Regions from separate parts of the Streptomyces kanamyceticus genome, predicted to be linked through region 2. Evidence: riboswitches for the same ligand, from Rfam matches in the RefSeq annotation. Region 2 holds a riboswitch; each other region holds the start of a gene.
What was found. A riboswitch is a leader RNA that binds a small molecule or an ion and turns the genes downstream of it on or off. The one in region 2 is predicted to bind cobalamin.
Positions count from the first base shown of each region.

Region 1: another riboswitch for cobalamin. It lies ahead of CP970_RS14285 (ribonucleoside-diphosphate reductase subunit alpha); the one in region 2 lies ahead of CP970_RS01420 (energy-coupling factor ABC transporter permease).
Region 3: another riboswitch for cobalamin. It lies ahead of CP970_RS27125 (ABC transporter substrate-binding protein); the one in region 2 lies ahead of CP970_RS01420 (energy-coupling factor ABC transporter permease).
Region 4: another riboswitch for cobalamin. It lies ahead of cobN (cobaltochelatase subunit CobN); the one in region 2 lies ahead of CP970_RS01420 (energy-coupling factor ABC transporter permease).

Region 1 covers NZ_CP023699.1:3,530,968-3,538,790, reverse strand. Annotated here, with positions in the region: gene CP970_RS14285 (ribonucleoside-diphosphate reductase subunit alpha) at 1-1,750, opposite strand, end outside; cobalamin riboswitch at 1,879-2,002, opposite strand; gene CP970_RS14280 (GNAT family N-acetyltransferase) at 2,078-2,572, opposite strand; gene mctP (monocarboxylate uptake permease MctP) at 2,659-4,284, opposite strand; gene CP970_RS14270 (DUF3311 domain-containing protein) at 4,281-4,535, opposite strand; gene CP970_RS14265 (CstA-like transporter-associated (seleno)protein) at 4,657-4,854, opposite strand; gene CP970_RS14260 (carbon starvation CstA family protein) at 4,851-6,965, opposite strand; gene CP970_RS14255 (GntR family transcriptional regulator) at 7,074-7,823, opposite strand, start outside.
Region 2 covers NZ_CP023699.1:355,761-363,583, forward strand. Annotated here, with positions in the region: gene CP970_RS45880 (LytR C-terminal domain-containing protein) at 1-208, opposite strand, end outside; partial or broken gene CP970_RS45885 (LCP family protein) at 242-675, opposite strand; gene CP970_RS01405 (VOC family protein) at 1,244-1,633, opposite strand; gene CP970_RS01410 (LysR family transcriptional regulator) at 1,767-2,654, shown strand; gene CP970_RS01415 (methyltransferase family protein) at 2,668-3,189, opposite strand; cobalamin riboswitch at 3,357-3,540, shown strand; partial or broken gene CP970_RS01420 (energy-coupling factor ABC transporter permease) at 3,571-4,289, shown strand; gene CP970_RS01425 (energy-coupling factor ABC transporter substrate-binding protein) at 4,289-4,642, shown strand; gene cbiQ (cobalt ECF transporter T component CbiQ) at 4,649-5,398, shown strand; gene CP970_RS01435 (energy-coupling factor ABC transporter ATP-binding protein) at 5,395-6,291, shown strand; gene CP970_RS01440 (ion transporter) at 6,435-7,259, shown strand; gene CP970_RS01445 (ion transporter) at 7,298-7,823, opposite strand, start outside.
Region 3 covers NZ_CP023699.1:6,307,633-6,315,455, forward strand. Annotated here, with positions in the region: gene CP970_RS27095 (isochorismatase family protein) at 1-250, opposite strand, end outside; gene CP970_RS27100 (nicotinate phosphoribosyltransferase) at 403-1,731, opposite strand; gene clpS (ATP-dependent Clp protease adapter ClpS) at 1,856-2,170, shown strand; gene CP970_RS27110 (DUF2017 domain-containing protein) at 2,214-2,822, shown strand; gene CP970_RS27115 (amino acid permease) at 3,173-4,642, shown strand; gene CP970_RS27120 (Mov34/MPN/PAD-1 family protein) at 4,736-5,158, shown strand; cobalamin riboswitch at 5,160-5,302, shown strand; gene CP970_RS27125 (ABC transporter substrate-binding protein) at 5,348-6,319, shown strand; gene CP970_RS27130 (FecCD family ABC transporter permease) at 6,412-7,425, shown strand; gene CP970_RS27135 (ABC transporter ATP-binding protein) at 7,422-7,823, shown strand, end outside.
Region 4 covers NZ_CP023699.1:2,639,715-2,647,537, forward strand. Annotated here, with positions in the region: gene CP970_RS10420 (cobalt-precorrin-5B (C(1))-methyltransferase) at 1-929, opposite strand, end outside; gene CP970_RS10425 (cobalt-precorrin-6A reductase) at 947-1,693, shown strand; gene cobJ (precorrin-3B C(17)-methyltransferase) at 1,850-3,316, opposite strand; gene CP970_RS10435 (precorrin-8X methylmutase) at 3,418-4,044, opposite strand; gene CP970_RS10440 (cobalamin biosynthesis protein CobG) at 4,056-5,867, opposite strand; cobalamin riboswitch at 5,985-6,122, shown strand; gene cobN (cobaltochelatase subunit CobN) at 6,158-7,823, shown strand, end outside.

The sequences.
Region 1 (7,823 bases), 3.2 Mb from region 2:
GGACGCCGCGCGCGGTGCGGGTCTTCTCCCAGGCGGGCAGCGGGCCGTTGCGCTCGGCGAGGTCCGCGGACGCCTCGTACGAAGCGAGCATGATGCGCTCGGCGATGCGGGTGGAAAGGGCGCGCGCCTCGGGGGAGTCGAACGGCAGCTTCAGCTGGAAGAAGACGTCCTGGAGGCCCATCGCGCCGAGGCCCACCGGGCGCCACTTGGCGTTGGAGCGCCCGGCCTGCTCGGTCGGGTAGAAGTTGATGTCGACGACGCGGTCGAGGAAGGTGACGGCGGTGCGGACGGTCTCGTCGAGCCGCTCCCAGTCGATGTCACCCTCGCGTACGAACGATCCGAGGTTGACCGAGCCGAGGTTGCAGACGGCCGTCTCCCCGTCGTCCGTCACCTCCAGGATCTCCGTGCAGAGGTTGGAGGAGTGCACCGTGTGGCCGGGCTCCGCCGTCTGGTTGGCGGTGCGGTTGGCGGCGTCCTTGAAGGTCATCCAGCCGTTGCCGGTCTGCGCGAGGGTGCGCATCATGCGGCCGTACAGGTCCCGGGCCGGGATGGTCTTCTTCGCGTGACCCGCGGCCTCCGCCGCGCGGTAGGCGGCGTCGAACTCCTCGCCCCACAGGTCGACGAGCTCGGGCACGTCGGCCGGGGAGAACAGCGACCAGTCCTGGTCGGCGGCGACCCGGCGCATGAACTCGTCGGGGATCCAGTGCGCGAGGTTGAGGTTGTGCGTGCGGCGCGCGTCCTCACCGGTGTTGTCGCGCAGCTCCAGGAACTCCTCGATGTCGGAGTGCCAGGTCTCCAGGTAGACCGCGGCCGCGCCCTTGCGGCGCCCGCCCTGGTTCACGGCCGCGACCGAGGCGTCGAGGGTCTTCAGGAACGGCACGATGCCGTTGGAGTGCCCGTTCGTGCCGCGGATCAGCGAACCGCGGGAGCGGATGCGGGAGTAGGAGAGCCCGATGCCGCCCGCGTGCTTGGAGAGCCGCGCGACCTGGTGGTAGCGGTCGTAGATCGAGTCGAGCTCGTCGAGCGGGGAGTCCAGGAGGTAGCAGGAGGACATCTGCGGGTGCCGGGTGCCGGAGTTGAACAGCGTCGGCGAGGACGGCAGGTAGTCCAGGCGGCTCATCAGGCCGTACAGCGCGGCGACCTCGTCCAGGGCGCGGGCGCTGGCTGTCTTTGCATCAGATGCAGTCTCCGCGAGGCCGCTCGCCACGCGCAGCATGAAGTGCTGCGGGGTCTCGATGACCTGCCGGGTGATGGGGTGGCGCAGGAGGTAGCGGCTGTGCAGGGTGCGCAGGCCGAAGTAGCCGAAGCGGAAGTCCGCGCCGTCCGCGAGCGCGGCGTCCACGAGCGCGTCGAGCCGGGCCGCGTGCTCGGTGACGAAGGACGCCGTGCGGTCGGCGATCAGGCCCTCGCGGTGGCCGACCGCGACGGAGTCGGTGAAGGAGCGCACGCCCTGCGTGGCCGCTTCCTCGCGGATGCCGATCGACAGGAGCCTGGCGGCGAGCTTGGAGTACGCCGGGTCCTCCGAGATGAGCCCCGCGGCCGCCTCGGTCGCCAGTTCCCGCAGCTCGGCCACGTCGGCCCGGGCCGACCTGCCGCGCAGCGCGGCGGCGGCGACCCGCCCCGCGTCGGCGTCGGGCAGGTCGGCGGTGAGGTCGGTCAGGGTGCGCAGCAGCGCGGTCCCTGGCGCGTCGGTACCCTCGGCGGTCGGCGTGGTCGTCGCTGACGCAGGTTCGGCAGGCGCGATGGTCACGTGGAGCTCTCCCTCGCTCGGCTCTGGGCCAGGGGAGGGAATGGTGCACGGGCGCACCCGGGCAGGGCGGCGTACCGCGTCCACCGGCCCACTCCACGAGGCCCGGACGGTCGGCACCCGGGCCGGACGGCTCGGGTGCGCTGCCGGCAGGTCCTCGGACTTGCGGGTACGACAAAGACGTACACATACACCGTTGCGGGACAGTTCCGGACTTGCACCGGATTCCCCTGCGACGACAGCGAGCACGAGCATACATCTTGTGCCGGGTTTCTGAAGCAGGCCCACATCTTGTGTCGACGCCGAACGGCCGGTGGTGCGGAGAGTGTCCTAGAACGTCAACTCGTAGGTCAGCAGCGTCAGGTCGGGGATCGGCTGCCAGTCCCGCTCCGGGGTCCGTACGAAGCCGAGGCGCTCGTAGAGCCGGTGGGCGGCACGCATCGAGGGCTGGGTGGACAGGACGAGCCCCGTGCGGCCCGCGTCCCTGGCGCGCCGCAGGCACTCCCGCACCAGGGTCTCGCCCGCGCCCCTGCCGCGCGCCGCGGCGGATACGGCCAGCATGCGGATCTCCGCCTGGTCGGCCCGCGCGATGTCGGCCATCGGCCCGCCGGACGGGACGAAGGCCACGCAGCCGAGCGGCCCCTCGTCGGCCGCGGCCACCAGGACCTCGGTCTGCGCGGCGCGTCCCGCCACGTCCCGCAGCACCGAGAGGTAGGGGTCGTCGGCCCCGAGGCTCAGATGTCCGTCGTCGAGGTATGCCCCCGCGGTGAGGTCGCCCAACGCCTCGTACTCGTCGGGGCGCGCGTCTCTGATCGTGATGTCCATGTGGCGAAGTGTGCAACAGGGGTACGACGATGGGCCGCCGGTTTTCCGGCGGCCCATGTCGGGTGTGGAAGGAGCGGGTCAGGGGATCAGTGCCCGGCGCCGGCCGTCGCCTTCGGCAGGTCCTGGACCACGCCGGGATCGCCCGCGTCCGCCGTGTAGTCCCCGGGCGAGGTCTCGTCGATGCCCTCGGGGGCCTTCAGCGCCTTCAGGGCGAAGGTGAGGACCACGGTCACGATCACGTTCAGGACGAACGCGGTGAGGCCGATGTAGCCGATCTCACCGATGCCGGGGATCGTGTCGGACGAGCCACCGAAGTGCTTCTGCGTGGGCGAGGCGACGCCGTACGCCGCGAGCGTGCCGTAGACCATGCCGACCGCCCAGCCCGCGAGCAGCGCCCAGCGGTGGGGCCAGCGGGTGAACAGGCCGCCGACCAGCGCGGGCATCGTCTGCAGGATCCAGATGCCGCCGAGCAACTGGAAGTTGATCGCGACGGTCTTGTCCATGGTCAGGACGAAGACCAGCGCGCCCACCTTCACCAGGAGCGAGACCAGCTTGGAGATCTTGGTCTCCTGCTCGGGCGTCGCGTCGGGCTTGAGGAAGTCCTTGTAGATGTTCCTGGTGAAGAGGTTCGCGGCCGCGATGGACATGATGGCGGCGGGCACGAGCGCGCCGATGCCGATCGCGGCGAAGGCGACGCCGGTGAACCAGTCGGGGAACATGTCCTCGAAGAGCTGCGGGATCGCCAGCTGGCCGTTGTCGACCTTGATCCCGGCCGCGATCGCCATGAAGCCGAGCAGCGCGAGCAGCCCCAGCATCAGTGAGTACAGCGGCAGGATCGTGGTGTTGCGGCGGATCACGTTGCGGCTCTTGGAGGAGAGCGTCGCCGTGATCGAGTGCGGGTACATGAACAGCGCGAGGGCCGAGCCGAGCGCCAGCGTCGCGTACGTCCACTGGCCCGCCTCGGGCGGCGCGAGCGCGCCGCGCGGCTTGTCGGTGGCCGGGTTGGTCTGCTCGAAGGCGTGACCGGCCTTGGCGAAGATGTCGTCGAAGCCGCCGAGCTTGATGGGGATGTAGATGATGGCGACGATGATGACGAGGTAGATCAGGCCGTCCTTCACGAACGCGATGAGCGCGGGGGCGCGCAGGCCCGAGGAGTACGTGTAGGCGGCGAGCACCGCGAAGGCGATGAGCAGCGGCAGGTCCTTGACGAACCAGTTGGTGTCGGGTCCTCCGCCGACGCCCATCACGTCCAGGACGGCCTGGATGCCGACCAGTTGGAGCGCGATGTACGGCATCGTGGCGAGGATGCCGGTGACCGCGACGGCCAGTGAGAGCCCCTTGGAGCCGAACCGGCCGCGGACGAAGTCCGACGTGGTCACGTACCCGTGCTTGTGCGAGACCGACCACAGGCGCGGCAGGAAGGTGAAGATCAGCGGGTAGACGAGGATCGTGTACGGGACGGCGAAGAAACCGGCCGCGCCCGCCGCGTAGATCGCCGCGGGGACGGCCACGAAGGTGTACGCCGTGTACAGGTCGCCGCCGAGCAGGAACCAGGTGACCCAGGTGCCGAACGACCGTCCGCCCAGGCCCCATTCGTCCAGGCTCTCGGTCTCGGCCTTGCGCCAGCGGGCGGCGAGGAAGCCCATCACCGTGACGGCGATGAAGAAGAAGATGAAGACGGCGAGCGCGACGCCGTTGACTCCGTCGTTCATGAGCGCCCGCCTTCCTTACGGGCGCGCTGGTCACGCTGCCACAGCTTGTACGCGATCATCGTCAGGAGCGTGGAGATGAGCACCCACAGCATCTGGTACCAGTAGAAGAACGGGATGCCGATGAAGGTCGGTTCGATCTTCGCGTAGGAACTCACCCAGAGCATCGCCACGAACGGCGCGACGAGACAGAGGGCGATGACCACCCGGACCGGTGTGACCACCGGTCGGCTCACTTCAGGCGCATCTGACATGTCACGGCTCCGCTCCCTCGCTTATCCCACCTTTAACGTGCGGGAAATCTAAGCGAGAGTCTTGATCTATGGAACCCCCGTCCGGATAACGGACGGGTCAACAGTGCGTCAATGTGCCTGCTCAGCAGCAGCGGAACCCCTGTCGGGGGTCCGACTCCTGGCCATCTGTCCGCTTACGCTCAAAAGTGCGGCGGCTGGGGACAGTTGCGGCCGGATGGTCCCTGCGAATATGGGCCACGTACCGTTCGTACGCCGACTCGTCGGTCAGCTCACGGACGTACCACCGCATCCAGCGCGCGCCGCGCAGCAGCCACGTCATGGAATCAGCTCCCGTTTCTCCTCGCGCGTCGCGATCAGTCCGGCGGGGGCCGTCAACTTCGACTCCACGTACGGCGCTTCGCTCAGGCGCGAGGCGGCGGGATCGCGGATGTGCTTGACGCAGATCCGGGCCGCGTCGGCGATCACGATGACGATGAGCAGGGCGAGCGCGGCCGAAAGGACGCCGTCCACCGTGGAGTTGGTGACCACGGTGTGCATGTCGTCCATGGTCTTGGCGGGCGGCAGGACCTTTCCGGCGTCGATCGCGTCCTGGTAGTTCGAGCGCTGCTGGAAGAAGCCGACGCGCGGATCGCTGGAGAACACCTTCTGCCAGCTCGCGGTGAGCGTGACCGTGGCGTCCCAGACCAGCGGAATCCCGGTGATCCAGGCCCACTTGAGGCGCCCGGACTTCACGAGGAGCGTCGTGCAGACGGCGAGTGCCACGGCCGCGAGCAGCTGGTTGGCGATGCCGAAGATCGGGAAGAGCTGGTTGATCCCGCCGAGCGGCTCGTGCACGCCCACCCACAGGAAGTACCCCCACAGGCCGGTGACCGCGGCGCTGGTGAGGACGAGTCCGGGACGCCAACTCACGTTCCTGAAGGGCTTGTAGACGTTGCCGAGCATGTCCTGGAGCATGAAGCGGCCCACGCGCGTGCCCGCGTCGAGCGCGGTGAGGATGAACAGCGCCTCAAACATGATCGCGAAGTGGTACCAGAAGGCCCGCATCGAGCCGCCGGTGACCTTCGAGAAGATCTCGGAGACGCCGATCGCGAGGGTGGGCGCGCCGCCCGTGCGCGAGAGCAGCGAGGACTCCTCGACGTTCTTGGCGGCCTGCGCCAGATCGGCCGGTGAGATGGAGTACCCGAAGCCCGCGACGGCCTTGGACGCCTCCTGGACGGTGTCGCCGATGACGCCCGCCGGTGCGTTCATCGCGAAGTACAGGCCGGGGTCGATGATGCTCGCCGCGACGAGAGCCATGATCGCGACGGCCGACTCCATCAGCATGGAGCCGTAGCCGATCATCCGGACCTGCGTCTCCTTCTGGATCATCTTCGGCGTCGTACCCGAGGAGATCAGCGCGTGGAAACCGGAGAGGGCACCGCAGGCGATGGTGATGAAGACGAAGGGGAAGAGCGATCCGGCGAAGACCGGGCCGTCGCCGCGCGAGGCGAAGTCGGTGACCGGGTCCATCTTCAGCGTCGGCAGGGTGATCACCACGCCGAGCGCGAGCAGCACGATGGTGCCGATCTTCATGAACGTCGACAGGTAGTCGCGCGGCGCGAGCAGCATCCACACCGGCAGGATCGAGGCGATGAAGCCGTACGCCACCAGCCAGATGACCAGCGTCGAAGGCGCCAGCGTGAAGGTGTCCGCGAGCGAGGACTCGGCGACCCAGCGCCCGGAGACCAGCGCGAGCAGCAGCAGGGCGATGCCGATGAGGGAGACCTCACTGACCCGGCCCGGACGCAGTACGCGCAGGTAGAAGCCCATGAGCAGGGCGATCGGGATGGTCATCGCGATGGAGAAGGTGCCCCACGGCGACTCGGCGAGCGCGTTGACGATGACGAGCGCGAGCACCCCGAGCAGGATGATCATGATGGCGAAGGTGGCGAGCAGCGCCGCGGCCCCGCCGAACGGGCCGATCTCCTCGCGCGCCATCTGCCCGAGCGACTTCCCGTCGCGCCGGGTGGAGAAGAACAGCACGACCATGTCCTGCACGGCACCCGCGAAGATCACGCCGACGATGATCCAGATGGTGCCGGGCAGGTACCCCATCTGCGCGGCGAGCACGGGCCCCACCAGCGGTCCCGCGCCCGCGATCGCGGCGAAGTGGTGACCGAGGAGCACCCGGCGGTCGGTCGGGTGGAAGTCGATGCCGTTGTCGAGCCGCTCGGCGGGCGTCGCCCGCGACTTGTCGACCTTGAGGACCTTGTACGCGATGAACTTGGAGTAGAAGCGGTACGCGATGGCGTACGTGCCGAGGGCCGCGGCCACCATCCAGGCGGCCGACACCTCCTCGTCGCGGGCGAGTGCCAGGACGGCCCAGCCCGCGGCGCCGATCAGCGCGACGAGGGACCAGATGACGATGGATCGAGGAGTTGCTCTGCGCACCGGGGCGTCCTCCCGTTCATCATGCGATGACGGGAGGAACGTAGAGCAGCGAAGTGATCCGCGCCAGACCCCGGGCGGGTGTCGGCCGAGTGTCGGCCGGTGGCCGGATCAGTCCGTGGGGCGCTTGAGGCGGGCCACGAACTTGTACCGGTCGCCGCGGTAGACCGAGCGCACCCACTCCACCGGCTGCCCCGAGCCGTCGAGGGAGTGCCGGGACAGGAGCAGCATCGGCAGGCCGACGTCGGTGCCGAGCAGACCCGCCTCGCGCGGGGTGGCGAGCGAGGTCTCGATGGTCTCCTCGGCCTCCGCGAGGTGCACGTCGTACACCTCGGCGAGCGCGGTGTAGAGCGAGGTGTACTTGACCAGGGAGCGGCGCAGTGCGGGGAAGCGCTTGGCGGACAGATGGGTCGTCTCGATCGCCATCGCCTCGCCGTTGGCCAGGCGCAGCCGCTCGATCCTGAGCACCCGGCCGCCCGCGCTGATGTCGAGCAGGCCCGCGAGGGTGTCGTCCGCGGTGATGTAGCCGATGTCCAGGAGCTGCGAGGTCGGCTCCAGGCCCTGGGCCCGCATGTCCTCGGTGTACGAGGTGAGTTGGAGGGCCTGCGAGACCTTCGGCTTGGCGACGAAGGTGCCCTTGCCCTGGATGCGCTCCAGGCGGCCCTCGACGACCAGCTCCTGGAGGGCCTGGCGCACCGTCGTACGAGAGGTGTCGAACTCGGCGGCGAGCGTACGCTCCGGGGGGACGGGGGTGCCGGGGGGCAGCGTTTCGGTCATGTCGAGCAAGTGACGCTTGAGGCGGTAGTACTTGGGAACGCGTGCGGTACGGCCGACTGTCGCACCCTCCGAGGGCGCGCCCAC
Region 2 (7,823 bases):
CGTCGGCCTCACGCGGGTAGTTCGGCACGGTGAGGAAGGTCAGCCGGTCCTCGGGGATGCCCTTGAGTTCGGAGGCGAGGCCGTAGAGCGGCTTGATGCCCGCCAGGGGCTTGTCCGTGGTGAGGGACTTGGTGGCGGACTGCAGGAAGTCGTAGAGGGACTTGGGGCTGGTGAGCTTGGACTGGGCCTTCGAGGCCAGCGCGTCCATGAACTCCTGCTGGCGGCCGATGCGTCCGAGGTCCGAGCCGTCGCCGACGCTGTAGCGCGTGCGTACGTAGCCCAGCGCCTTCTCGTCCTTGACCGTCTGGCAGCCCGCGTCCATGTCGAGGTGGGCCTTCTTGTCGTGGATCGCCTGCTCGGGGCAGACCTCGATGCCGTCGAGGGCATTGACCATGCCTTGAAGCCCTGGAAGTCGACGGACATGAAGTGGTCCATGCGCAGGCCGGTGCGCGCCTCGATGGTCTTTATGGTGCAGGCGGCCGCGCTCGCGACCTCGCCGGTGCTCCCGCCGATCGAGAACGCCTCGTTGATCTTGAAGTGGTGGGTGGCGGCCGTGCTGCCGTCGCCCTTGTCGCAGGCGGGGATCTGGACCCAGGAGTCGCGCGGGAAGGAGACGACGGTGGCCCACTTCCGGTCGGCGGGGATGTGCACGACCATCAGCGTGTCCGACTGCATGGTCGTCAGGTTCTTGCCGTACTTGGCGTTGGCGCCGTCGCGGCTGTCCGAGCCGACGACCAGGATGTTCTTCGAGCCCGGGCTGAGGTTCTCGGGGCGGTCACCGCCGAGCTTGTTGTCGACGTCCGCCGCGTGGATGTTGTTGTCGAGATCCGTGTATATCCACGCGCCGATCCCGGCCACCGCGAGGATCAGTACCGAGAACGAGGCCGCGACCCAGAGCAGGATCCGTCCCGCCTCGTCAGCCGGGCCGAGCCGGGCTTGGGACCGCCCCGCGAGCCACCCCGCGAACCGCGCTGCGGACCGCCCTCGAACCGTCCCGGCCCTGACCGCGTCTGCGTGCGCCAGTCCACCCACCCGCGAACCTCCAGATCTCACCCGTCACACGACTGTCGCGCGGCATCACAGATCACCCGATCGAGTCGAATGCCGGAACTCTACAGTCTTGTAGAAGCAAGCGATCCGGAGCCGCACAGCATCCCTCTTCGGCGGAAATCGCCAGGAGCGAGCTCTGGGCAACTTACCTGGACAACCTGAGGGAACGGGAGTGACGGGTGCGTCAGGACGTTCAGCCCGCCGCCGGATACCAGCGCAGCTCCACGGTGTTGCCGTCCGGGTCCCGCACGTAGAGGGAGAGCGCCGTACCCCTGGCGCCGAAGCGCTCGCCGGGACCGTCCAGGACCGTGAAGACGCCCGATTCGATGACCTCCTGCCAGTCGAGCGGCTCCACGACCAGGCAGATGTGGTCGACGTTGGACCCCTGCCGCTGCCCGTCGGGCCCCACCACGAGGTCGATGATGGTGGTCGAGCTGACCCGCACGGACGGGAAGGGGACCTTGCCCTCCCGCCACTCGTCGACGCGCACCGGTTCGAGGCCCAGCGGGCCGGTGTAGAAGTCGAGGGAACGCTCGATGTCGGCGACGTTCAGGACGAGGTGGTCGAAGGCGATCACGCGCATGAGGTGTCTCCACGAGGTAGGAGCGGGGGCGCCGAGTGCCGCGCCCGCCGGGTGCGTTCAGCATCGCCGAGCAGGCATCCATCGGTCCAACACATGCTTGTCATCGGGATCCATCGTGTTCCACGATGGATCAATGGACCTCCAGCAGATGCGCTACGTCGTCGCCGTGGCCGAGACCGGTGGCTTCACCCGGGCCGCCGAGCGGTGTCACGTCGTCCAGTCCGCGCTCAGCCACCAGGTGGCGCGTCTCGAAAAGGAGCTGGGCGCCAGGCTGTTCGAGCGGACCAGCCGCCGGGTGCGGCTCACCGCAGCGGGAGAGGCCTTCCTGCCCGCGGCCCGCCAGGCCCTGGAGGCGGCCGAACGGGCCCGCGCGGAGGTCGCGGCGGCCTCCGGCCAGATACGCGGCACGCTGACCGTCGGCTCGATCCCCACCGTGACGGCCGTCGATCTCCCCGCGATCCTCGGGGACTTCCGCAGGCGCTACCCCCAGGTCCGGATCCACCTACGGGCCGGGGCCAGCGAACGGCTCGTCGGGCAGGTGCGGGACGGCGCCCTGGACGCGGCGTTCCTCGGGGTGCCGCCCGGGTTCCGCACCCAGGGCGTCCGCGACCGGGAGCTCGCCCTGGGGCGGCACGTCGCCGTGGTCGCCCCCGACCACCCCCTCGCCACGCGGGACAGGGTGGACCTCGGCGCGCTCGCCGGCGAACTGTTCGTGGACTTCGCCGACGGCAGCGCGGCCCGCGCCCAGTCGGACGCGGCCTTCGCGGCGGCGGGCCTGCGCCGTGAGGTCGCCTTCGAGGTGTCCGGCGTGGAGCTCATGGCCCGGATGGTCCGCAACGGACTCGGCATCGCCCTGCTGCCCGAACTGTTCGCCGCCGGACTCCACGGCCTGCGCGGCGTGCCCCTCACCAACGGTCCCGTCCGGGTGGAACGCCTCGTCTGGAGCCGCGCCGCCCCGTCCCCCGCGGCCGCCGCGTTCCTCGCGCTCCTCGACGTCGACACGCGGCTGCCCGCCGCATGACCGGCGGCGCCGGCTAGCGGCCGTCCGCCGGGCGGGCCGCCGGTTCGTACGCCCGCAGTCCGGGGATCCACGCCCGCACCACGCCCTGGTACACCTCGTACTCCGCTCCGAACTGCCGCCGCAGCGTGGGCTCTTCATAGGCGCGGACGAACGTGGCCATCACCGCCCACGCCACCAGGCCGTAGCCGAGCAGCAGGGGCCGCGCGAGGACCAGGCCCTGGGCCAGGATGAGCGCGACGACCGCCACGTACATCGGGTTGCGCACGTAGCGGTAGGCGCCGGTGATCACCAGGCGTTCCGTGGGCGCCACCGGAGCGGGCGTACCAAGGCCCTGCGCCACGAAACGGCCGAAGGAGTGCACGAGGAGCGCCGCCGAGCCGAGCAGCAGGGCCCAACCGAGCGCGCCCACCGACCAGTTCCAGGAACCGCCGGCCGACCAGGCGTCCGAGAGCCACCACGGCACCACGCCGGTCACCACCCCCGGTGCCACCACGAAGAAGACCACGCTGCCGACGGCTGCCACACCCTGACGCATGACATCAGCATGCGAGACCTGGTGCTCCGCCGGAAGGTCCGCGACGGGATACGGCAGGAAGGCATGAAGGTGCCGCCCCGCTCACGGGGCGTACGACGTGCGGGCGTGCGCTGGCGCGCGCCTCCGCCGCTCCCCATGCGCAGGTTGTCAGTTTGATCAGTTGCGGACTACTGTCACGACGCCTTGGTGAACGGGAAATCCGGTGTGATGCCGGTGCGGCCCTCGCCACTGTGATCGGGAAGTCCGGCTCCAGCCCTCGCGGCAGCCACTGGGTGCGCAAGCCCCCGGGAAGGCGGAGTCCGGTCGGTACGACCCGTCAGCCAGGAGACCGGCCAAGGCGCGTTGTCCATCCACGAGGTGCTGGAGAGGGTCTGCCGAGCCATGCACATAGCCGAGGGTTTCCTCCCACCGGCGCACGCGATCGCCTGGGGCGTAGCGTCCGCGCCGTTCGTCGTCCACGGAGTCCGTTCCCTGACCCGTGAAGTCAAGGAACACCGGAGAGCACCCTGCTCCTCGGTGCCTCCGGAGCCTTCACTTTCGTCCTCTCCGCCCTGAAGATCCCCTCGGTGACGGGCAGTTGTTCGCACCCGACGGGGACCGGGCTCGGCGCCATCTTGTTCCGGCCGCCGATCATGACCGTGCTCGGCACCATCACGCTGCTGTTCCAGGCCCTGCTGCTCGCCCACGGCGGGCTCACCACGCTCGGGGCCAACGTCTTCTCGATGGCGATCGTCGGGCCCTGGGCCGGATACGCCGTCTACCGGCTCCTCAAGCGGTACGACGTGCCGCTGATGGTCGCCGTGTTCTTCGGCGCCTTCGTCGCCGACCTCTCCACGTACTGCGTCACCAGTGTCCAGCTGGCCCTGGCCTTCCCCGACCCCAGCAGCGGATTCTTCGGCGCGCTCGGCAAGTTCGGCGGCATCTTCGCCGTCACGCAGATCCCGCTGGCCGTCAGCGAGGGCCTGCTCACCGTCGTGGTGATGCGGCTGCTCGTGCAGTCCAGCAAGGGCGAACTCACCCGGCTCGGCGTCCTGCTTCAGCGCAAGGCCGGTGCGGAGAGTGCCGTGATCAAGACGGAGAAGACGGGGGCCGGTGCCTGATGAACCGGAACGCGAAGATCAATACGCTGCTGCTCCTCATCGTCGCCGCGCTCGCGGTGCTGCCCCTGGCACTCGGCCTCGGCGACGACAAGGAAGAGCCGTTCGCCGGTGCCGACGCGCAGGCCGAGTCGGCGATCACCGAGATCAAGCCGGACTACAAGCCCTGGTTCTCGCCCCTGTACGAGCCGCCCTCCGGGGAGGTCGAATCGGCGCTGTTCGCGCTGCAGGCGGCCCTCGGCGCGGGCGTGCTCGCGTACTACTTCGGGCTGCGCAGGGGGCGTCGCCAGGGCGCGGAGCGCGTGCGCGCGCAGGACGACGCGGAGGGCGCGCGCCCCGAGACCGAAGAGGTCTGACCCCGCGTGCTGCCCATCGACGCGGCGGCGCACAGCAGTCGCTGGCGCCGCCGCCATCCCGTGGACAAGGCCGTGCTCGGGCTCGGCCTCACCGTGCTCGCCATCTCGCTGCCGCCCTGGCCCGGCGCCGTCCTCGTCCTGACCGCCGCGCTCGCCGTGCTGCTCGGCCCGGCCGGTGTGCCGCCGCGCAAACTGTGGCGTGCCTACCGCGTGCCGCTCGGCTTCTGCGTCACCGGCGCCGTGACCCTGCTCGTCCAGGTCGGCGGGCCCGACGGGTTCGTCACGCTCGCCGACGGCGGCCCGGCGCGCGCGGGCGGGCTGCTCCTGCGGACCTCTGCGGCCTCGCTCGGGGTGCTCCTGTTCGCGTTCACCACGCCCATGTCGGACCTGCTGCCCCGCCTGGTCAAGGCCGGGGTGCCCGCGCCGGTCGTCGACGTGGCGCTCGTGACGTACCGGATGAGCTTCCTGCTCCTGGACTCCATGGGCCGGATCCGGCAGGCGCAGGCGGCCCGCCTCGGCCACACCACACGGGCCGCCACCTGGCGTTCGCTCGGCGGTCTCGGCGCCACCGCGTTCGTGCGGGCCTTCGACCGGGCGGGCCGTCTGCAGGCCGGGCTCGCGGGGCGCGGCTACGACGGCACCCTGCGCGTACTGGTGCCCGAGGCCCGCGTCTCACGGCGCTTCGTGGCCGCGAGCGCCGTCCTGCTCGTGGCGCTGGCGGCACTCACCCTCGTACTGGAAAGGCTTCTTCCATGAGCGAGCCCAGCGCTCCTCGCGCGAGCTCCCCCGACGCACCGGGCGCCGCGTCCCTGGTCGCGCTGCGCGGCGTCTCCTACGCCTACGAGGAGGGGCCCACCGTCCTCAGCGGCCTGGACTTCGACGTCGTGGCGGGCCGTGCGCTCGCACTGCTCGGCCGCAACGGCAGCGGCAAGACCACGCTCATGCGGCTGCTCAGCGGCGGCCTTCGCCCGGCGGCGGGCGGCCTGACGCTCCAGGGCGTCCCCGTGTCGTACGACCGCAAGGGTCTGACGCGGCTGCGCACCACCGTCCAGCTGGTCGTGCAGGATCCCGACGACCAGCTCTTCGCCGCTTCGGTCGAACAGGACGTGTCCTTCGGCCCGTTGAACCTGGGGCTGCCCGACGCGGAGGTCCGCGCACGCGTCGCCGAGGCGCTCGCCGCGCTCGACATCACCGCGCTCGCGGACCGCCCCACCCATCTCCTCTCCTACGGCCAGCGCAAGCGCACCGCCATCGCGGGCGCCGTCGCGATGCGCCCCCGCGTGCTGATCCTCGACGAGCCGACCGCGGGCCTCGACCCCGACGGACAGGAACGGCTCCTCGACACGCTGGGGCGGCTGCGCGACGCGGGGACGACGGTGGTCATGGCGACCCACGACGTGGACCTGGCGCTGCGCTGGGCCGACGACGCCGCGCTGCTCACCCCGTCGGGCGTGCGCACAGGCCCGGTCGCGGAGCAGCTCGCCCACCGGGAGCTCCTGGCCGGGGCGGGGCTCCAGCTGCCGTGGGGCATCGCCGTCCGGGAGCTGCTGCACCGCCAGGGCCTGCTGCCCGCCACGGAGGAGGCGCCGCGCACCCCGGAGGAGTTGGCGCACCTGTTCACCCCGTCCCCCGCAAGAAGGGCTCCTTGATCGTCCCGGTGTGTGCCGCGCGTTCCTCGGATATGTGATCGCGGAACCCTGGAAATCGGCCGCACCTACGCGAGGAGTGACATCCGCACATGACGCCCGGCGTCCAAACCCCATCCGGTCGGCAGCACTTGGTGGCACAGCGCGTGCACTCCCTCACCCAGGCACCGTGGTTCTCCCACACGGCCATGTGCGCCATCGCCCTGAACGCGGTACTGCTGGGGGTGGAGACCTACGCCGGGTTCGCGCACCGCTGGGCCACGCCCCTCGGGATCGTGGAACACGTCCTGCTCGGACTCTTCGCACTGGAAATCCTCGTCAGGGCCCTGGCCCACGCGGACCGCCCATCGGACTTCTTCCGCAATCCCTGGAACATCTTCGACGCCCTCGTCGTGCTGTGCGCCTTCACGCCCGGCATCGGCCAGGACTCCACCGTGCTGCGGCTGCTCCGGCTGGCCCGGGTGATCCGCACGGCGCGCTTCCTGCCCCAGCTCCGCATCATCCTCAACGCCATCGGCAAGAGCCTGCCGGGCATGGCGAGTTTCCTGCTGGTCGGCTCACTCGTGCTCTATCTGTACGCCATGATCGGCTGGACCTGCTTCGCCACCGCCGACCCGGAGCACTACGGCTCGCTGGGCCGCGCGGTGATCACCCTCTTCGTCCTGATGACGCTCGACGGTCTCGGTGAGGCGGTCCGCGCCGGACTCGACATCTCGCCGTGGTCCTTCGCCTACTACGCCTCGTACGTACTGCTCAGCTCGTTCCTCTTGGTGAACCTGCTGATCGGCGTGGTGATCAACTCCCTCGACCAGGCTCGGGTCTCCGAAGAAACGTTCAACGCGTCACAGGCGCCGAAGCCGGACCCCGCGGCGATCCACGAGAGCATCGCCGCCCTGCGCGCGGGCCTCGACCAACTGGAACAGCAGCTGCCGCTGGTGCCGGCCCAGCCGGAACGGCTGCGCAAGAGCTGAGGCGGTGGCTGGCCGTGCCCTCGCACCGGCTGGGGCGGTCAGCGGTTCGTCGGTGCGTCACGGGCCTTCTGCCGCGGCAGGCTCTCCAGGACGAGGCGCTCGGCGTCGTCCAGGGCCCGCCGGGCAGCGGTGATCCGGTCCTGGATGTCGGCCGCATCGGGGGCGAGGTCCCGATCGGGCTCGCGCCCGCACTCGCCCTGGGAGCCCCTCTCCAGCTCAGAGTCCCTGGCCTGGTCGAGGGAGTTGATGACCACGCCGATCAGCAGGTTCACCAGCAGGAACGAGCTGAGCAGCACGTACGAGGCGTAGTAGGCGAAGGACCACGGCGAGATGTCGAGTCCGGCGCGGACCGCCTCACCGAGACCGTCGAGCGTCATGAGGATGAACAACGTGAGCGCCGCCCTGCCGATCGATCCGTAGTGCGCGGGGTCGGCGGTGGCGAAGCAGAGCCAGCCCACCATCGCGTACACGTAGAGCAGCAGCGTGCCGACCACGAGGAAGCTGATGGTGCCCGGCGCGCTCTTGCCCAACGCCGTGACGATGACACGGAGTTGGGGCAGGAAG
Region 3 (7,823 bases), 6.0 Mb from region 2:
GGAAGCCGACGCCCTCCGTGCCCGCCACGCAGTGCGGCGGCCACGAGTCGACGTAGTCCGGGTGGTCGGAGAAGTGGGCGCCGGGGTCGACGTGGTGGTCGCGGGTGGCCACGATGTGCCGGTAACCGGCCGGGGCCTGGCCGATGAGCTCGGTGATGGCGGCGGCCACGTCCGCCCCGCCGACGACCGCGAGGCTGCCGCCTTCACAGAAGTCGTTCTGTACGTCGACGACGATCAGTGCGCGGCGCATGGCGGGTGTCCTTCGGCTCGGCAGGGCGGGAAATCGGCGGGGGACTCGTGGGGACTCGGCCAGATGAACCGAGCGTAGAGAATTCACGTACGTGGCGGGAAGGGGCGTTCGGTGGGCCCCTGGTGTTCAGGTGACGCCCCTTCCCTGGAGTGTCAGATGTATTCCGTGGGAATGACGGCCTCGCCGCGGGACAGCTGCGTCGCCGAGAGCGGCAGGCCCGCGCGCGCGGCGGCGTGCCGGTCGCGGACCGTGTCCAGCGGCTCGCGGGCGACCACCTCGCCGCCCTTGACCAGCTGGACCAAGAGCTGCCGGTCGGCGAGGGCGGTGGGCACGGGCCCGGTGCCCACGACCTCGGCCTCGGCGACGCCGTGCTCGTCGGTCCTGCGCGCGGCCCACTTGCGCCCGCCCAGGGAGCTCTTGGCGCCGAGCGACTTCTTCGCGACGGGTTCGAGCGGCGCCTTGGGGTCCGCCGAGTGGGCGCGGGCCACCAGCTTGTAGACCATGGAGCAGGTGGGGTGCCCGGAGCCGGTGACGAGCTGGGTGCCCACGCCGTACGCGTCGACGGGCGCGGCGGCGAGCGAGGCGATGGCGTACTCGTCGAGGTCGGAGGTGACGACGATCTTCGTCTTCGTGGCGCCGAGCTCGTCCAGCTCCTTGCGCACCCGGTGGGCGACCAAGAGCAGGTCCCCGGAGTCGATGCGCACCGCGCCGAGCTCGGGCCCGGCGACCTCGACGGCGGTGCGGACCGCCTCGGTCACGTCGTACGTGTCCACGAGCAGGGTCGTGCCGGGGCCGAGCGAGTCGACCTGGGCCTGGAACGCGTCGCGCTCGTTGTCGTGCAGCAGGGTGAAGGCGTGGGCGCTGGTGCCGACGGTGGGGATGTCGTAGCGGAAGCCCGCCGCGAGGTCCGACGTGGTCGCGAAGCCCCCGACGTACGCGGCGCGGGAAGCGGCCACGGCGGCCAGTTCGTGGGTGCGGCGCGCGCCCATCTCGATCAGCGGGCGCTCACCGGCGGCCGACGACATGCGGGACGCGGCGGCCGCGATCGCCGAGTCGTGGTTGAGGATGGAGAGGATCACGGTCTCCAGGAGCACGCACTCCGCGAAGGAGCCCTCGACGCGCAGGACCGGGGAGCCGGGGAAGTAGACCTCGCCCTCGGGGTAGCCCCAGATGTCGCCGCCGAAGCGGTACGAGGAGAGCCACTGGAGGGTCGGCTCGTCGACGATGCCGCGCTCGCGCAGGAAGTTGATGACGTCGGCGTCGAACCGGAAGTTCTCGACGGCGTCCAGGACGCGGCCCGTTCCCGCCACCACTCCGTAGCGGCGGCCCTCGGGCAGTCTGCGCGTGAAGACCTCGAACACCGAACGCCGCTCGCTCGTGCCCGCTTTCAGCGCGGCCTGCAGCATCGTCAGCTCGTACTGGTCCGTGAAGAGCGCTGTCGACGGAACATCCACCGGCAGGCCAAGGTCCGCTGTGTTCATAGGAAGGATGCTACCCCGCATCTCGTCACTCTGACGATTTCAAGGGCCGTACGGCGAATGCGGTCGTACGGAAGGGCAGTCGTACGGGAGGGCGTTTGTGCGAGGCCCCCCTCGGGGTGGCAGCATGGGGCAGGTGAGTACGGCTCCCGCAGAGATCACCCGACCCGATTCGGACGAAGAGGTACACGTCGTCCCCGAGCCGGACGTCCCCTGGATCACGCTCGTGCACAACGACCCCGTGAACCTGATGAGCTACGTGACGTATGTGTTCCAGACGTACTTCGGGTACTCCAAGGAGAAGTCCACGAAGCTGATGATGGACGTGCACCACAAGGGCCGCGCGGTCGTCTCCAGCGGCAGCCGCGAGGAGATGGAGCGCGACGTCCAGGCCATGCACGGCTACGGCCTCTGGGCCACCCTTCAGCAGGACCGCAAGTAGCGGCCCGCCCGCAGCGCACGGACCGGAAGCAGCGACGCATCTGATGCCAGGACACTTCGAACCCATCCCCGGGGGCGGCGCCGCCGTCGCGCTCGACGAGGTCGAGATCTCGATCATCCGCTCCCTCGCCGTGCAGCTCCTGGAGCTGATCGGCCCGGGACCTGGCGGTGAGCCCTCCGACGACCCGCTCGCCGAGCTCTTCGCCGAGGGCCCGAGCGAGCCGCCCGCCGACCCGGTGATGATGCGGCTGCTCCCCGACGCCTACGGAGGGCCCGGCAGCGAGCAGGGCGCCGTCGGCGACCCGGAGGAACTGCGCGCGTATTCGGCCGAGTTCAGGCGCTTCACGGAGAACGACCTGCGGGCCAAGAAGCGCGACGACGCCCTGGTCGTGATCCGCTCGCTGGACTCGATGACGGCGTCGGGCGACGGCGGAGCCGTCCTGAAACTGTCGGTCGAGGAGTCGCGGCACTGGCTCGGCTCGCTCAACGACCTGCGTCTCGCGATCGGCACGCGCCTCGACGTCTCCGACGAGGAGGACGCGGACCTGCTCTACCGCCTCCCCGACTCCGACCCGCGCAAGCCGATGGTGATGGCCTATCTGTGGCTCGGCGGACTGCAGGAAACGCTGGTCGGGACGTTGCTGGAGCAGTAGCGGGCCGGTACTGGGTGTATATAGCAGCATTCTGCGGCGCCGCCGCACGGTTCGCTCAGCGGCCGCTCAAATCCGGATAACGATCCCGTCAAGCCAATGCCCGTTTATGGCGACGCAAGAGAACTTTGTCCGCTTCTTCCAGTGACGTGGGCCACATGTGGCTCAAAGCGTCACCGTTGCCGCCGTGATAAATCTTCACGACCGCTCGGTGACGCCACCCATGTCGCCGAGGGCGCTCCAGCCGGCAGACCGCCGGTAGCACTCCATTCCATATCCGGGGGGATCAGGACCTGATCCGCAGCCACAACGCAGATGTGCGGGCGCGGATCAGCATGGAGAAAGGCGTCACCATGACCTCAGTGCAGGTCGAAGAGCATCACGACGGCAATGAGGCCGGGCAGTCCGCCGCCGGGCAGTCCGGCGAGGGCGAGGGTTACCAGCGCGGGCTCGGGGCCCGGCAGATCCAGATGATCGCGATCGGCGGTGCCATCGGCACCGGCCTGTTCCTCGGCGCGGGCAAGGCCATTCACAAGGCCGGACCGAGCCTCATCCTGGCGTACGCCATCGCGGGCCTCGTCATCTTCTTCATCATGCGGGCCCTGGGCGAGCTGCTCATGTACCGCGCCGTGTCGGGCTCCTTCTCGGAGTACGCGCGTGAATTCATCGGCCCGTTCTTCGGGTACGTGACCGGCTGGACGTACTGGCTCTTCTGGGTCGTCACCGGCATCACGGAAGTCACGGCGGCCGCCCAGTACATGCAGTACTGGACACACGACTCCATTCCACAATGGGGATACGCGCTGATCTTCACGGTCATCCTCTACGGCGCCAACCTGATCTCCGTGAAGCTCTTCGGTGAGCTCGAGTTCTGGTTCTCGATGGTCAAGGTCACCGCGATCATCGGCATGATCCTGATCTGCGTCGGCATCCTCACCATCGGCTTCTCCGACGCCGGTGACACCGCCTCCGTCACCCACCTGTGGGACCAGGGCGGCTTCTTCCCCAACGGCATCGGCTCCACGCTGATGACGCTGCAGATCGTGATGTTCGCCTTCCTCGCCGTCGAGCTCGTCGGCGTCACCGCGGGCGAGTCCAAGGACCCGAAGACCGTCCTGCCCAAGGCCATCAACACCGTGCCGTGGCGCATCGCCGTCTTCTACGTCGGCGCGCTCATCATGATCCTCTCGGTCGTCCCGTGGACGGAGTTCGTGCCGGGCGTCTCGCCGTTCGTCGCCGCCTTCGACAAGATGGGCCTCGGCATCGGCGCGGCGATCGTCAACTTCGTCGTCCTGACGGCCGCGCTCTCCTCCTGCAACTCCGGCATGTACTCCACCGGCCGCATGCTGCGCGACCTGGCGATGAACGGCCAGGGCCCGAAGTTCTTCACCAAGCTCACGAAGAACGGCCTGCCGCTCGTCGGCACGACCTTCTCCGCCGCGCTGATGCTGGTCGGCGTCTGGATCAACTACCAGTGGCCGGGCGAGGCGTTCAACTACGTCGTCTCCTTCGCGACCATCTCCGGCATGTGGGCCTGGATCATGATCCTGGTCTGCCAGATCAAGTACCGCCGCAAGGCCGACCGCGGCGAGCTCCCGCAGTCCACCTTCCGGGCGCCGGGCGCCCCGTACACGAGCTGGTTCGCCCTCGCCTTCATCGGCATGGTGATCGTGATGATGGGCATCGACAAGGACGCGCGCATCTCGCTCTACGCGGCTCCGGTCTGGGCCCTGATCCTCGGCGTCGGCTACCTGGTCATGCAGCGCAGGAACACCCAGGTGTCCGGCGGCGGCAAGGCCGAGCCGCAGGACGCGGTGAAGTAGCGCACGTAACGCGGCAACCGCTGGATCCCAGCATGTGGGCCGGTTCGTACCACTCCTCGGTACGGGCCGGCCCCTCTGCTTATCCTGGCTGCCATGCTGACCATCACCCAGGCCCTCCACGACCAGATCGTCGCGCACGCGCGCCAGGACCACCCCGACGAGGCCTGCGGTGTGGTCGCGGGCCCGGAGGGCACCGGCCGCCCCGAGCGTTTCATCCCGATGCTGAACGCGGCCCGCTCGCCCACGTTCTACGAGTTCGACTCGACCGACCTCCTCAAGCTCTACCGCGAGATGGACGACCGCGACGAGGAGCCGGTGATCGTCTACCACTCGCACACCGCGACCGAGGCCTACCCCTCGCGCACCGACATCACCTACGCCAACGAGCCCGGCGCGCACTACGTCCTGGTCTCCACGGCGGACACCGACGACGCGGGCCCCTTCCAGTTCCGCTCCTACCGGATCGTCGAGGGCGAGGTCACCGAGGAAGAGGTAAAGGTCGTAGAGGCATACTGATCTTTACTCAGCTTTACTCGGCCTTACCCAAGAGGGCGGCAGGAGCCAGGAAGCCGGTGCGAACCCGGCACGGTCCCGCCACTGTGACCCCACCCCCATTCAGGGGCGGGGGAGTCAGGAACTGACCTGCCGCCCTTCTCCACGCTACGCAGGGGACGCGGAAATCCCCTGGAGGAGGCAGCAACAGCCATGTCCCGACGTCACACCGGCATACGCGTGCTCGCCGCGGCCACCCTGCTCGTCCCGCTCGCCGCGTGCTCCTCGTCGGACTCCGGCGGTGACAGCGAGCCCGCCGCCAAGGCCGCGGGATTCCCGTACACCGTCACCAACTGCGGTGTGAAGACGACGTACGAGGCACCCCCGAAGCGCGCCGTCACCATGAACCAGCACGCCACCGAGGTGATGCTGGAACTCGGCCTCAAGGACCGCATGGCGGGGACCGCCTACCTCGACGACAAGGTCCTGCCGAAGTACGCGAAGGCATACGACTCCCTCCCCGTCGTCGCCAAGGAGTACCCCTCCTACGAGAAGCTGCTCGCCGCCAACCCCGACTTCGTGTACGGCGGTTACGCGAGCGCCTTCCTCGCGGGCGACGGACGAAGCCGCGGAGCGCTCGCCAAGTCCGGCATCGAGAGCCGCCTGAACATCGAGGGCTGCGCGAAGCGCCCCGTCACCATGAACGACGTCTTCCGCGAGGTCCGCGAGGTCGGCGCCACCTTCGGGGTGCGGGACCGCGCGGACACCTGGGTCGGCGGCGCCGAGCGCGAACTGGCCGCCACGGCGAAGAAGTCGAAGGGCAAGAAGCCCCGGTCCGTGTTCGTCTACGACAGCGGCGACAAGACGGCGTTCAGCGTCGGCGGCCGAGGCATCGGCAACGACATCATCAAGCGGGCGGGCGGCCGCAACATCCTCTCCCACGTCGACAAGTCCTTCGCCGACGCCTCTTGGGAGACGGTCGTGGACCGCAACCCCGAGACCATCGTGATCCTCGACTACGGCGCGACGACGCTGGCCCAGAAGAAGAAGCGCCTCCTCGACGACCCGGCCCTGGCCGACGTCCCCGCCATCAAGAACAAGAGCTTCGCGGTGCTGCCGCTTTCGGACATGGTGACGGGCGTACGAGCACCGGAGGCGGTGAGGAAGCTGGCGGCGCAGCTGTGAGCCAGGTTCGGACCGTGGGGAGCAAGTTCCAGCCCGTCCGGCGATTGAGGACGAGCCCGAAGGGCGATAAACGCAGGTCACGGGGGCAGCACCTGTTGATCTGCACCGTACTCACCGCAGCCCTCGCGGCAGCGACGGTCGCGGGGCTCGCCCTCGGCTCGGTGCGGATCCCCCCGGGCCAGGTCCTGGAGATCCTCACGGGAAACGCGGAACCCTCCCCGTTCCGCACGATCGTGCTGGACGTAAGACTCCCCAGAGTCCTGCTCGGCGCAGCCGTCGGCGCCGGACTCGCCGTCATCGGCACCGTCCTCCAAGCCCTCGTCCGCAACCCCCTCGCCGACCCCTTCCTGCTCGGCGTCTCCTCGGGCGCCTCCGTGGGCGCGGTCGGCGCCATCGTGCTCGGCGGCACCTTCGGTGTCGGCTCGGCCCTGGCGACCACGGTCACCATCCCCGCCGCGGCCTTCGTGGGCGCGCTGATCTCGCTGGTCCTCGTCTACACGCTGGCCCGCAGCGGCGGCGGCGGGTTCGCGACCGGCCGACTGATCCTCGCGGGCGTCGCCGTCTCGTACATCCTGACCGCCCTGACCAGCCTCATCCTGGTCACCGCGGACAGCGCTGACCACCTCAAGGAAGTCCTGTACTGGACGCTCGGCGGCCTCGGCAGCGCCCGCTGGGACATGCTCGCCCTGCCCTGCTGCGCCCTGGTCGTCGGCACGGCCCTGCTGATGGCGCTCGCCCGCCCCCTGGACCTGCTGCTCGTCGGCGAGGAGGGCGCCACCGTCCTCGGCCTGGACACGGCGCGCTTCCGCGCCGCGGTCTTCGTGCTCGCCTCGCTCCTGACCGGCGTCCTGGTCGCGTACAGCGGGGCCATCGGGTTCGTCGGCCTGATGGTGCCGCACGCCGCCCGCATGCTGGTCGGCGCCGCGCACCGCGCGCTGCTCCCGGTGGTGGCGCTGATGGGCGCGGTGTTCCTGGTCGTCGCCGACCTCGCCGCGCGCACGGTCGCCGCGCCGCAGGACATCCCGGTCGGCGTGCTCACCGCGCTGACGGGCGGCCCGTTCTTCCTGTGGCTGCTGCGGCGGCGTACCGAAGGAGTCCCGGCATGAACCAGCCCCTGCCCGCCGGTGACCTGCGCACAGAGCACCTCTCGTACGAAGTGGACGGCAAGCTCCTCGTCGACGGCGTGGACCTCGCCGCCGCCCCCGGCGAGACCGTCGGCGTCGTCGGCCCCAACGGCAGCGGCAAGACGACGCTGCTGCGCTGCGTGTACGGCACCCTGCGGGCGACGGGAGGACGCGCCCTCCTGGACGGCGACGACCTGGGCGCGATGGGCGCGAAGGCGCGCGCCAGGCGCCTGGCCACCGTGCCGCAGGACGGGCAGGCCGCCTTCGAGCTGACCGTCGAGCAGGTGGTCGCCATGGGCCGCTCCCCGCACAAGCGCTTCTGGGAGGCGGACACGGCAGCCGACGAGGAACTGGTGCGGGCCGCGCTCGAACGGGTCGGC
Region 4 (7,823 bases), 2.3 Mb from region 2:
ATGCTCTCGGCGAGGGCCCCGGACGCACCGCCCGTGCGGGCCAGTTCCGCGAGGAAGCCCTTGTCGACCTGGGAGCGGGCCGAGTGCAGGTCGAGGTGGCCCGCCGCCAGCTTGGACAGTTTGGCGAAGCCGCCGCAGATGGTGAGGCGGTCCACGGGGTGACGGCGTACGTACTTGAGGACCGCGCCCGCGAAGTCGCCCATGTCCAGGAGCGCGTCCTCGGGCAGGCCGTGCTCGGCGATCACCGTCTTCTCCGACGTGGAGCCGGTGCACCCGGCGACATGCGTGCGCCCCGCCGCGCGCGCCACGTCCACGCCCCGGCGGATCGAGTCGATCCACGCCGAGCAGGAGTAGGGCACGACGATGCCGGTGGTGCCGAGGATCGACAGGCCGCCGAGGATGCCGAGGCGCGGGTTCCAGGTGGAGCGGGCGATCTCCTCGCCGTGGTCGACGGAGATCGTGATCTCGACGTCCCCGGTACCGCCGTGGCGGCCCGCGACCAGCGCCACGTGGTCGCGCATCAGCTGGCGCGGGACCGGATTGACCGCCGGTTCCCCCACGTCCAGGGGGAGTCCCGGGCGGGTGACCGTGCCCACCCCCGGACCCGCCTTGAAGACCACTCCGGAGCCCGGCGGCAGCCGCCGTACCGTGGCACGCACCAGCGCGCCGTGCGTGACGTCCGGGTCGTCGCCGGCGTCCTTGACGATGCCCGCCATGGCGTACGACGTGGTGAGTTCCTCGGCGGCCAGCGCGAAGGCCGGTGTCTGGCCCTTGGGCAGCGTGATGGTCACCGGGTCGGGGAAATCGCCGGTGAGCAGCGCCGTGTACGCGGCCGTGGTGGCCGCGGTCGCGCAGGCCCCCGTCGTCCAGCCGGACCGCAGACCGGTGTGCTTGAGTTGGGCGCCGCGCCCACCCTTTGCCTCACTCATGAAGGAAACCGAACTCCGTGCACGTATTGATTCTGGGGGGAACGACCGAGGCCCGCCGCTTGGCGGAGCTCCTCGCGGGTGAGGCGGGGCTCCGGGTGACCAGCTCCCTCGCGGGGCGGGTCGCCGCGCCCCGGCTGCCGCCCGGCGAGGTCCGCGTCGGTGGTTTCGGCGGGGTCGACGGGCTCGCCGACTGGCTGCGCGAGCACCGCGTGGACGCGCTCATCGACGCCACCCATCCTTTCGCAGGGACGATCTCCGCCAACGCGGCGGCGGCCGCCGCGCTCGCCCATGTTCCCCCGCTCGCCCTGCGGCGGCCCGGCTGGGTCGCCGCGGACGGCGACGACTGGCGCCCGGTCGGCTCCCTTGAGGAGGCCGCGCGGGCCCTTCCCGGGCTGGGTTCGCGGGTGTTCCTCACCACGGGGCGGATGGGACTCGCGGCGTTCGCCGGACCCGAACTGGCTGGTCTCTGGTTTCTCGTACGTTCCGTCGACGCGCCCGAGCGGCCGATCCCCGCGCGCGTGGAGGTGCTCCTGGACCGGGGGCCGTTCACCCTCGACGGGGAGCGGGAGCTGTTGCGTCGGCATCGGATCGATGTGGTGGTGACCAAGGACAGTGGGGGTTCGGCCACCGCGCCGAAGCTTGTCGCTGCGCGTGAGGCGGGGGTTCCTGTGGTGGTGGTTCGGCGGCCTCCTGGCCCGGAGGGGGTTGCCGCCGTTGCCACGCCGGGGGAAGCCGTTGCCTGGGTGCGGCTGCTGGGTGGGTAAGCGCGGGTCGTTCTGGGCTGGTCGCGCAGTTCCCCGCGCCCCTAACTACCCCGTCCCCACGCCACCCGGGAAGCAGTTCCCCGTGCCACGTAAGGGGCGCGGGGAACTGCGCGAGCAACCGCGACGCGCCCGCAGGGACAACCACCCGCCCCGGCCCTAACCCTCCGGGTAGCGCCGCGGCGTCCAGACGACCTGATCCCCGCCCCCGCGTCGCACGACCTCCGTCTGCGAGGAGCCCACGATCAGCAGCGTGCGCATGTCTACCTCGGCGGGGTCCAGATCGGCCAGGCGGACGATACGGATGCTCTCCTCGGGGCCGCCGACGTCACGGGCGAGAACGACGGGCGTGTCCGGCGCACGGTAGCCGAGGAGCAGCTCCCTCGCCTTGCCGACCTGCCAGGTCCGGCTCCGCGAGCCGGGGTTGTACAGGGCGAGAACGAGATCCGCCGAAGCCGCCGCCGCGAGCCGTTCCGCGATGACCTCCCACGGCTTGAGCCGGTCGGAGAGGGAGAGCGTGGCGTAGTCGTGGCCGAGCGGCGCGCCCGCGCGGGCCGCCGCCGCGTTGGCCGCGGTGACACCGGGCAGCACCCGCACCGGGACGTCCGCGTACGCGTCCTGCGAGGCGACTTCGAGTACGGCCGTGGCCATCGCGAAGACGCCGGGATCGCCGCCTGAGACGACCACGACGCGACGGCCCCGCTGCGCCAACTGCAGGGCGAACTCGGCCCGTTCGGACTCGACGCGGTTGTCGGAGCCGTGCCGGAGCTGTCCGGGGCGGTGCGGCACGCGGTCCAGGTAGGTGGTGTAGCCGACCAGATCGTCCGCGGCGGCGAGCGCGCCGCGCGTCTCGGGGGTCAGCCACAGGGGGCCCGCGGGTCCCGTGCCGACGACGACGACCTCGCCGCGCGCCGGGTCCGCCGAGGCCGCGGGCTCGGGCGCGGGTCCGCCGGTCAGCGGCGCCACCCGGCTCGGCAGCACCGCCACCGAGAAGTACGGCACCGACTCCGGGTCCACGTCGGCCAGTTGGCCGGTGCGCTCCCCCTCCATCGTGGCGCGCTCGACGTAGCGGGCCTCGTCGAGACGGCCCGCGCGCTCCAGGGCGCCGCGCACCTTGCCGAAGGTGCGGCCGAGCTTCATCACGACCGCCGAGTCCGTCGCCGCCAGGCGCGCGGCCAGCTCCTCCCGCGGGAGCGTGCCCGGCAGGATCGTGAGGACCTCCTCGGCCTCCACCAGCGGCTCGCCGAGCCGGGCCGCCGCCGCGCTGACCGAGGTCACGCCGGGGATCACCTCGGTCGGGTAACGGTCGGCGAGGCGCTTGTGCATGTGCTGGTAGGAGCCGTAGAAGAGCGGGTCGCCCTCGGCGAGCACGGCGACCGTGCGGCCCGCGTCGAGGTGCGCGGCGAGCCGGGCGGCGGCTTCCTCGTAGAAGTCGTCGAGTGCGCCCCGGTAGCCGCCGGGGTGGTCCGTGCCCTCCGTGGTGACGGGGTAGACCAGCGGCTCCTCGATGTGGTCGGCGCGCAGGTGCGCGGCCGCGATCGAGCGGGCGATGGAGCGGCCGTGCCGCGCCGAGTGGTACGCGATCACGTCGGCGGAGGCGATGACCTCGACGGCGCGGAGGGTCATCAGCGACGGGTCGCCGGGACCGAGCCCGACCCCGTAAAGCCTTCCCTGCTGGACCTGCTGGGCCTGCTGGGCTTGCTGGGCTTGCTGGGCCTGTTCGGTGTTCACTCCGTCTCGCTCGCAATCGCGTTGATCGCCGCCGCGGCCATGGCGCTGCCGCCGCGACGTCCTCGTACGACCAGGTGCTCGATCCCCGACGCGTGTGCGGCCAGCGCGTCCTTGGACTCGGCGGCGCCGACGAAGCCGACCGGTATGCCGAGCACGGCGGCCGGGCGCGGGGCGCCCTCCTCGATCATCTCCAGGAGGCGGAAGAGCGCGGTGGGCGCGTTGCCGATGGCGACGACGGAGCCTTCCAGGCGGTCGCGCCAGAGTTCGAGGGCGGCGGCGCTGCGGGTGGTGCCGAGCTGAGCCGCGAGGTCCGGCACGGACGGGTCGGCGAGCGTGCAGATCACCTCGTTGTCCGCGGGCAGCCGCTTGCGCGTGACGCCGCTCGCGACCATGTTCGCGTCGCAGAGGATCGGCGCCCCCTCGCGCAGCGCCTTGCGGGCGTCGGCCACCACCTGGGGGCTGTAGGCGAGATCGCGCACGAGGTCGACCATCCCGCAGGCGTGGATCATCCGCACCGCGACCTGGCTGACGTCGGCGGGCAGCCCCGCTAGGTCCGCCTCCGCGCGGATGGTGGCAAAGGACTCGCGGTAGATCGCCGCGCCGTCCTTCTCGTAGTCGAACACTGTGCTCTCGCTCATCTCGTCGTGGTCGTAGGAGTCGTCGTGGTCATGGGGACCGTCGTACGCGTGCTCGCGCGTGCCGTGGTGACCGCCTCGGTCAGGGTGGGTCCCGTGACGGGCACGGCCGAGCCGCCGGTGCGCACGGTCACCTCGTAGCGGCCGTCCCCCGTGGCGAGGACGTCCACCCAGTCGCCGTGCGGATGTCCGCAGCGCCGCTCGCATCCTGACCAGTGGACGGGGAGTCCGCCGTGGCCCGGTACGGCGTCGGCACGGACGTCGGCGAGCGACTTGGCGCAGCCGGGCCGCCCGGTGCAGGCGCCGACGCCCAGCCAGGGCGAACCGGGCTCGGTGACGAACCCGGCGTCGGCCAGCACCCGCAGCCGCTCCCGCGCGGCCTCGTCGGTGAACCCGGGAACGACGAAACCGCGCCAGGGCGTGACGCGCACCTCGTCATCGGGCGCGGGCACCAGGGCCCGCAGCTGGTCCGCGCTGACCCGCCCGAGGGGCGCCTGCACCAGCACGGCGCCGCGCAGGACGCCGGGGGCCGGGGCGGCGATCGAAGTGCCGGAGGGCGAAGCGATGCTCGGGGCACCCGGGGCCGGAACAACGGCCGGACCACCAGAAGCCTGAGCGTCACCCGGAAGACCGGAAGCCGCAGGGCCGCCCGGACTACCGGGAGCCCGAGCGGCAGTCGGAGTACCGGAGGCCGCAGGAGCGTCCGGCGCATCCGGTGCATCCGGTGCATCCGGTGCGCCCGGTGCGCCCGGTGCGCCCGGTGCGTCCGAGGCCGGAACGGCAGCCGAAGAGTCAGCCGTGGCACCGAAAGCCGGAGCGACGGCCGGAGTACCGAAAACCGGAGCAGCGGCCGGGGCGGCGGCAGCCGGAACGTCGGGAGTCGAGGCAGCGGCCCGGCCGCCGAGCGTCGGAGGGTGGGCGAGGGCCGGAGAGCCGCCGAGCGCCGGCGGCGGCGCGGCGAGCGTCGGCGGCAGCGGCGCGGCGAGCGTCGGCGGCAGCGGCGCGGCGAGCGTCGAAGGCGCAGCAAGCGTCGAAGGCAGCGGCGCGGCAAGCGTCGAAGGCGCAGCGAGCCTCGGCGGGCCCGTGAGGGTGCCGGGAATCCCCGCCCCCGTCAGTGCCTCCGCCACCCCCACTCCCTGCCCCCCGGGCAGCTCCCGCACCCGCCAGGCCCCGTTGCCCGCCTCGCGCGCCGCGGCGAGGAACGCTCCCGCCGCGGCCAGTGCCGCACGGGGCGCGTCGGCACCGGGCACCCGGAAGGCGGCGGCGCCGAGCAGGAGCACCGCCGTGCCGCCCGATTCTGCGATCAAGGTCACATCCGCCCCGAGCCCCGCCACGTCCCCCCGCCCGTCGTCCAGGGCGAACAGGAAGCGGCCCGAGAGCTCCGTCGTCCACTCCCGCGCGCAGAGGAGTCCGTCCAGCTCACGGGCCCACAACTGCACGTCGGCATGGCCGAGTCCGTCGATTCCGGCCAGGGGGGACGCCACCACGTTGCGGACGCGTTCATGCCGCTCGGAGGGGAGCAGGCCCGCGTCCGCGAGGAGCGCGGAGAGTTCGCCGCCGCAGGCCTCGCCGAGGCCGCGCAGCTCGACGTTGCCACGCGAGGTGATGCTGAGGTGACCGTCCGCGAGGCGCTCGGCCGCGGTGGCCAGGACCTCTACCTGACGGGACGTCAAGAGGCCGCCGGGCAGCCGGAGTCGGGCCAGCGAGCCGTCGTCGGCGCGGTGCAGGCGGAGGGCTCCGGGGCAGGCGTCGCCCCGGTCACGTATGAGGGATTCGCCCTGTTGTGTGTAGGTTGCTCGGGTGGGCGGCATGGCGGCGAGCATACCCACGCGGATCCGGCGGGGTGCCTCCCGATACCGGCCGTCCCGGCAGGTGGCCGCCCACCGCGACCTGGGCAGGACTTACTATGCAGGCGGCGGGCCGCCAGGTCCGCCGACGCCAGCGACGGCGTGGGTCCACCAGGACCCGAAGGAGGAAGCCCGGTGCGAATCCGGCGCGGTCCCGCCACTGTGAGCCCCACCCGTGTGGGGTGAGCCAGGAACTCCTGCCGTCCAACACGACCACCCGGGGCGCGGACACCCCGAGGAAGGCCTGCGCCCGCATGCTTCTGCTGCTGTCGACCTCCGACACCGACCTGCTCAGCGCCCGTGCTGCGGGGGGTCCCGTCGACTACAGGTTCGCCAACCCCTCCCGCCTCGACCTGGCCGAGCTCCCCGCGCTGCTCGACGGCGCCGAGCTCGTCGTCGTACGCCTCCTCGGCGGTGTCCGCGCCTGGCAGGACGGCCTCGACCAGCTGACCGCGAGCGGCCTGCCGGTCGTCGTGCTCACCGGTGAACAGGCCCCCGACGCCCAGCTGATGGCCTCCTCCACCGTGCCGGTCGGCATCGCCGCCGAGGCCCACGCCTACCTGGCGCACGGCGGCCCCGCCAACCTGGAGCAGCTGGCCCGCTTCCTCTCCGACACCGTGCTGCTCACCGGGCACGGCTTCGAGCCGCCCGCGCCCGCCCCCTCCTGGGGCCCGCTCGAGCGCACCGCCCGTACCGGCATCGAGGGCCCGACCGTCGCGGTGCTCTACTACCGCGCCCACCACATGAGCGGCAACACCGCGTTCGTGGACGCCCTGTGCGGCGCGATCGAGGACGCGGGCGCCCGCCCGCTGCCGCTGTACGTTGCCTCGCTGCGCGCCCCCGAACCGGAGCTCATCGAGGAGCTGCGCGCCGCCGACACCATCGTGACCACCGTCCTCGCGGCGGGCGGCACCAAGCCCGCCGAGGCGTCGGCGGGCGGCGACGACGAGTCGTGGGACGCGGGCGCCCTCACCGGCCTCGACGTGCCGATCCTCCAGGCGCTCTGCCTGACCGGGTCCCGCGCGGCCTGGGAGGAGAACGACGAGGGCGTGTCCCCGCTGGACGCCGCGAGCCAGATCGCGGTGCCGGAGTTCGACGGCCGTCTGATCACCGTGCCGTTCTCGTTCAAGGAGATCGACGAGGACGGGCTCCCGGCCTACGTGGCCGACGCCGAGCGCGCGGCGCGGGTAGCCGGAATCGCCGTACGACACGCCCGCCTCAAGCACATTCCGGCCGCCGACAAGCGCCTGGCCCTGGTGCTCTCCGCGTACCCGACCAAGCACTCCCGCATCGGCAACGCGGTGGGCCTCGACACCCCCGCGTCCGCCGTCGCGCTCCTTCGCAGGCTCATCGGCGAGGGCTATGAGTTCGGTCCTTCGGACGAGATCCCCGGTCTCGTCTCCGGCGACGGCGACGAGCTGATCCGCGCGCTGATCGACGCCGGAGGCCACGACCAGGAGTGGCTCACCGACGAGCAGCTCGCCGCCAACCCGGTGCGCATCCCGGCCGCCGACTACAAGCGCTGGTACGCGACGCTCCCCACGGAGCTGCGGGAGTCCGTCGAGCGGCACTGGGGCCCGCCGCCCGGCGAGATGTTCCTCGACAAGTCCCGCGTCGGCCAGGGCGGCGACCCCGAGGGCGACATCGTGCTCGCCGCCCTGCGCCGCGGCAACCTGCTGATCCTCATCCAGCCGCCGCGCGGCTTCGGCGAGAACCCGATCGCGATCTACCACGACCCCGATCTGCCGCCCTCGCACCACTACTTGGCGGCGTACCGCTGGATCGCGGCCTCCGCCGCGGACGGCGGTTTCGGCGCCGACGCGATGATCCACCTGGGCAAGCACGGCAACCTGGAGTGGCTGCCGGGCAAGAACGCGGGCCTCTCCGCCGCCTGCGGCCCCGACGCCGCGCTCGGCGACC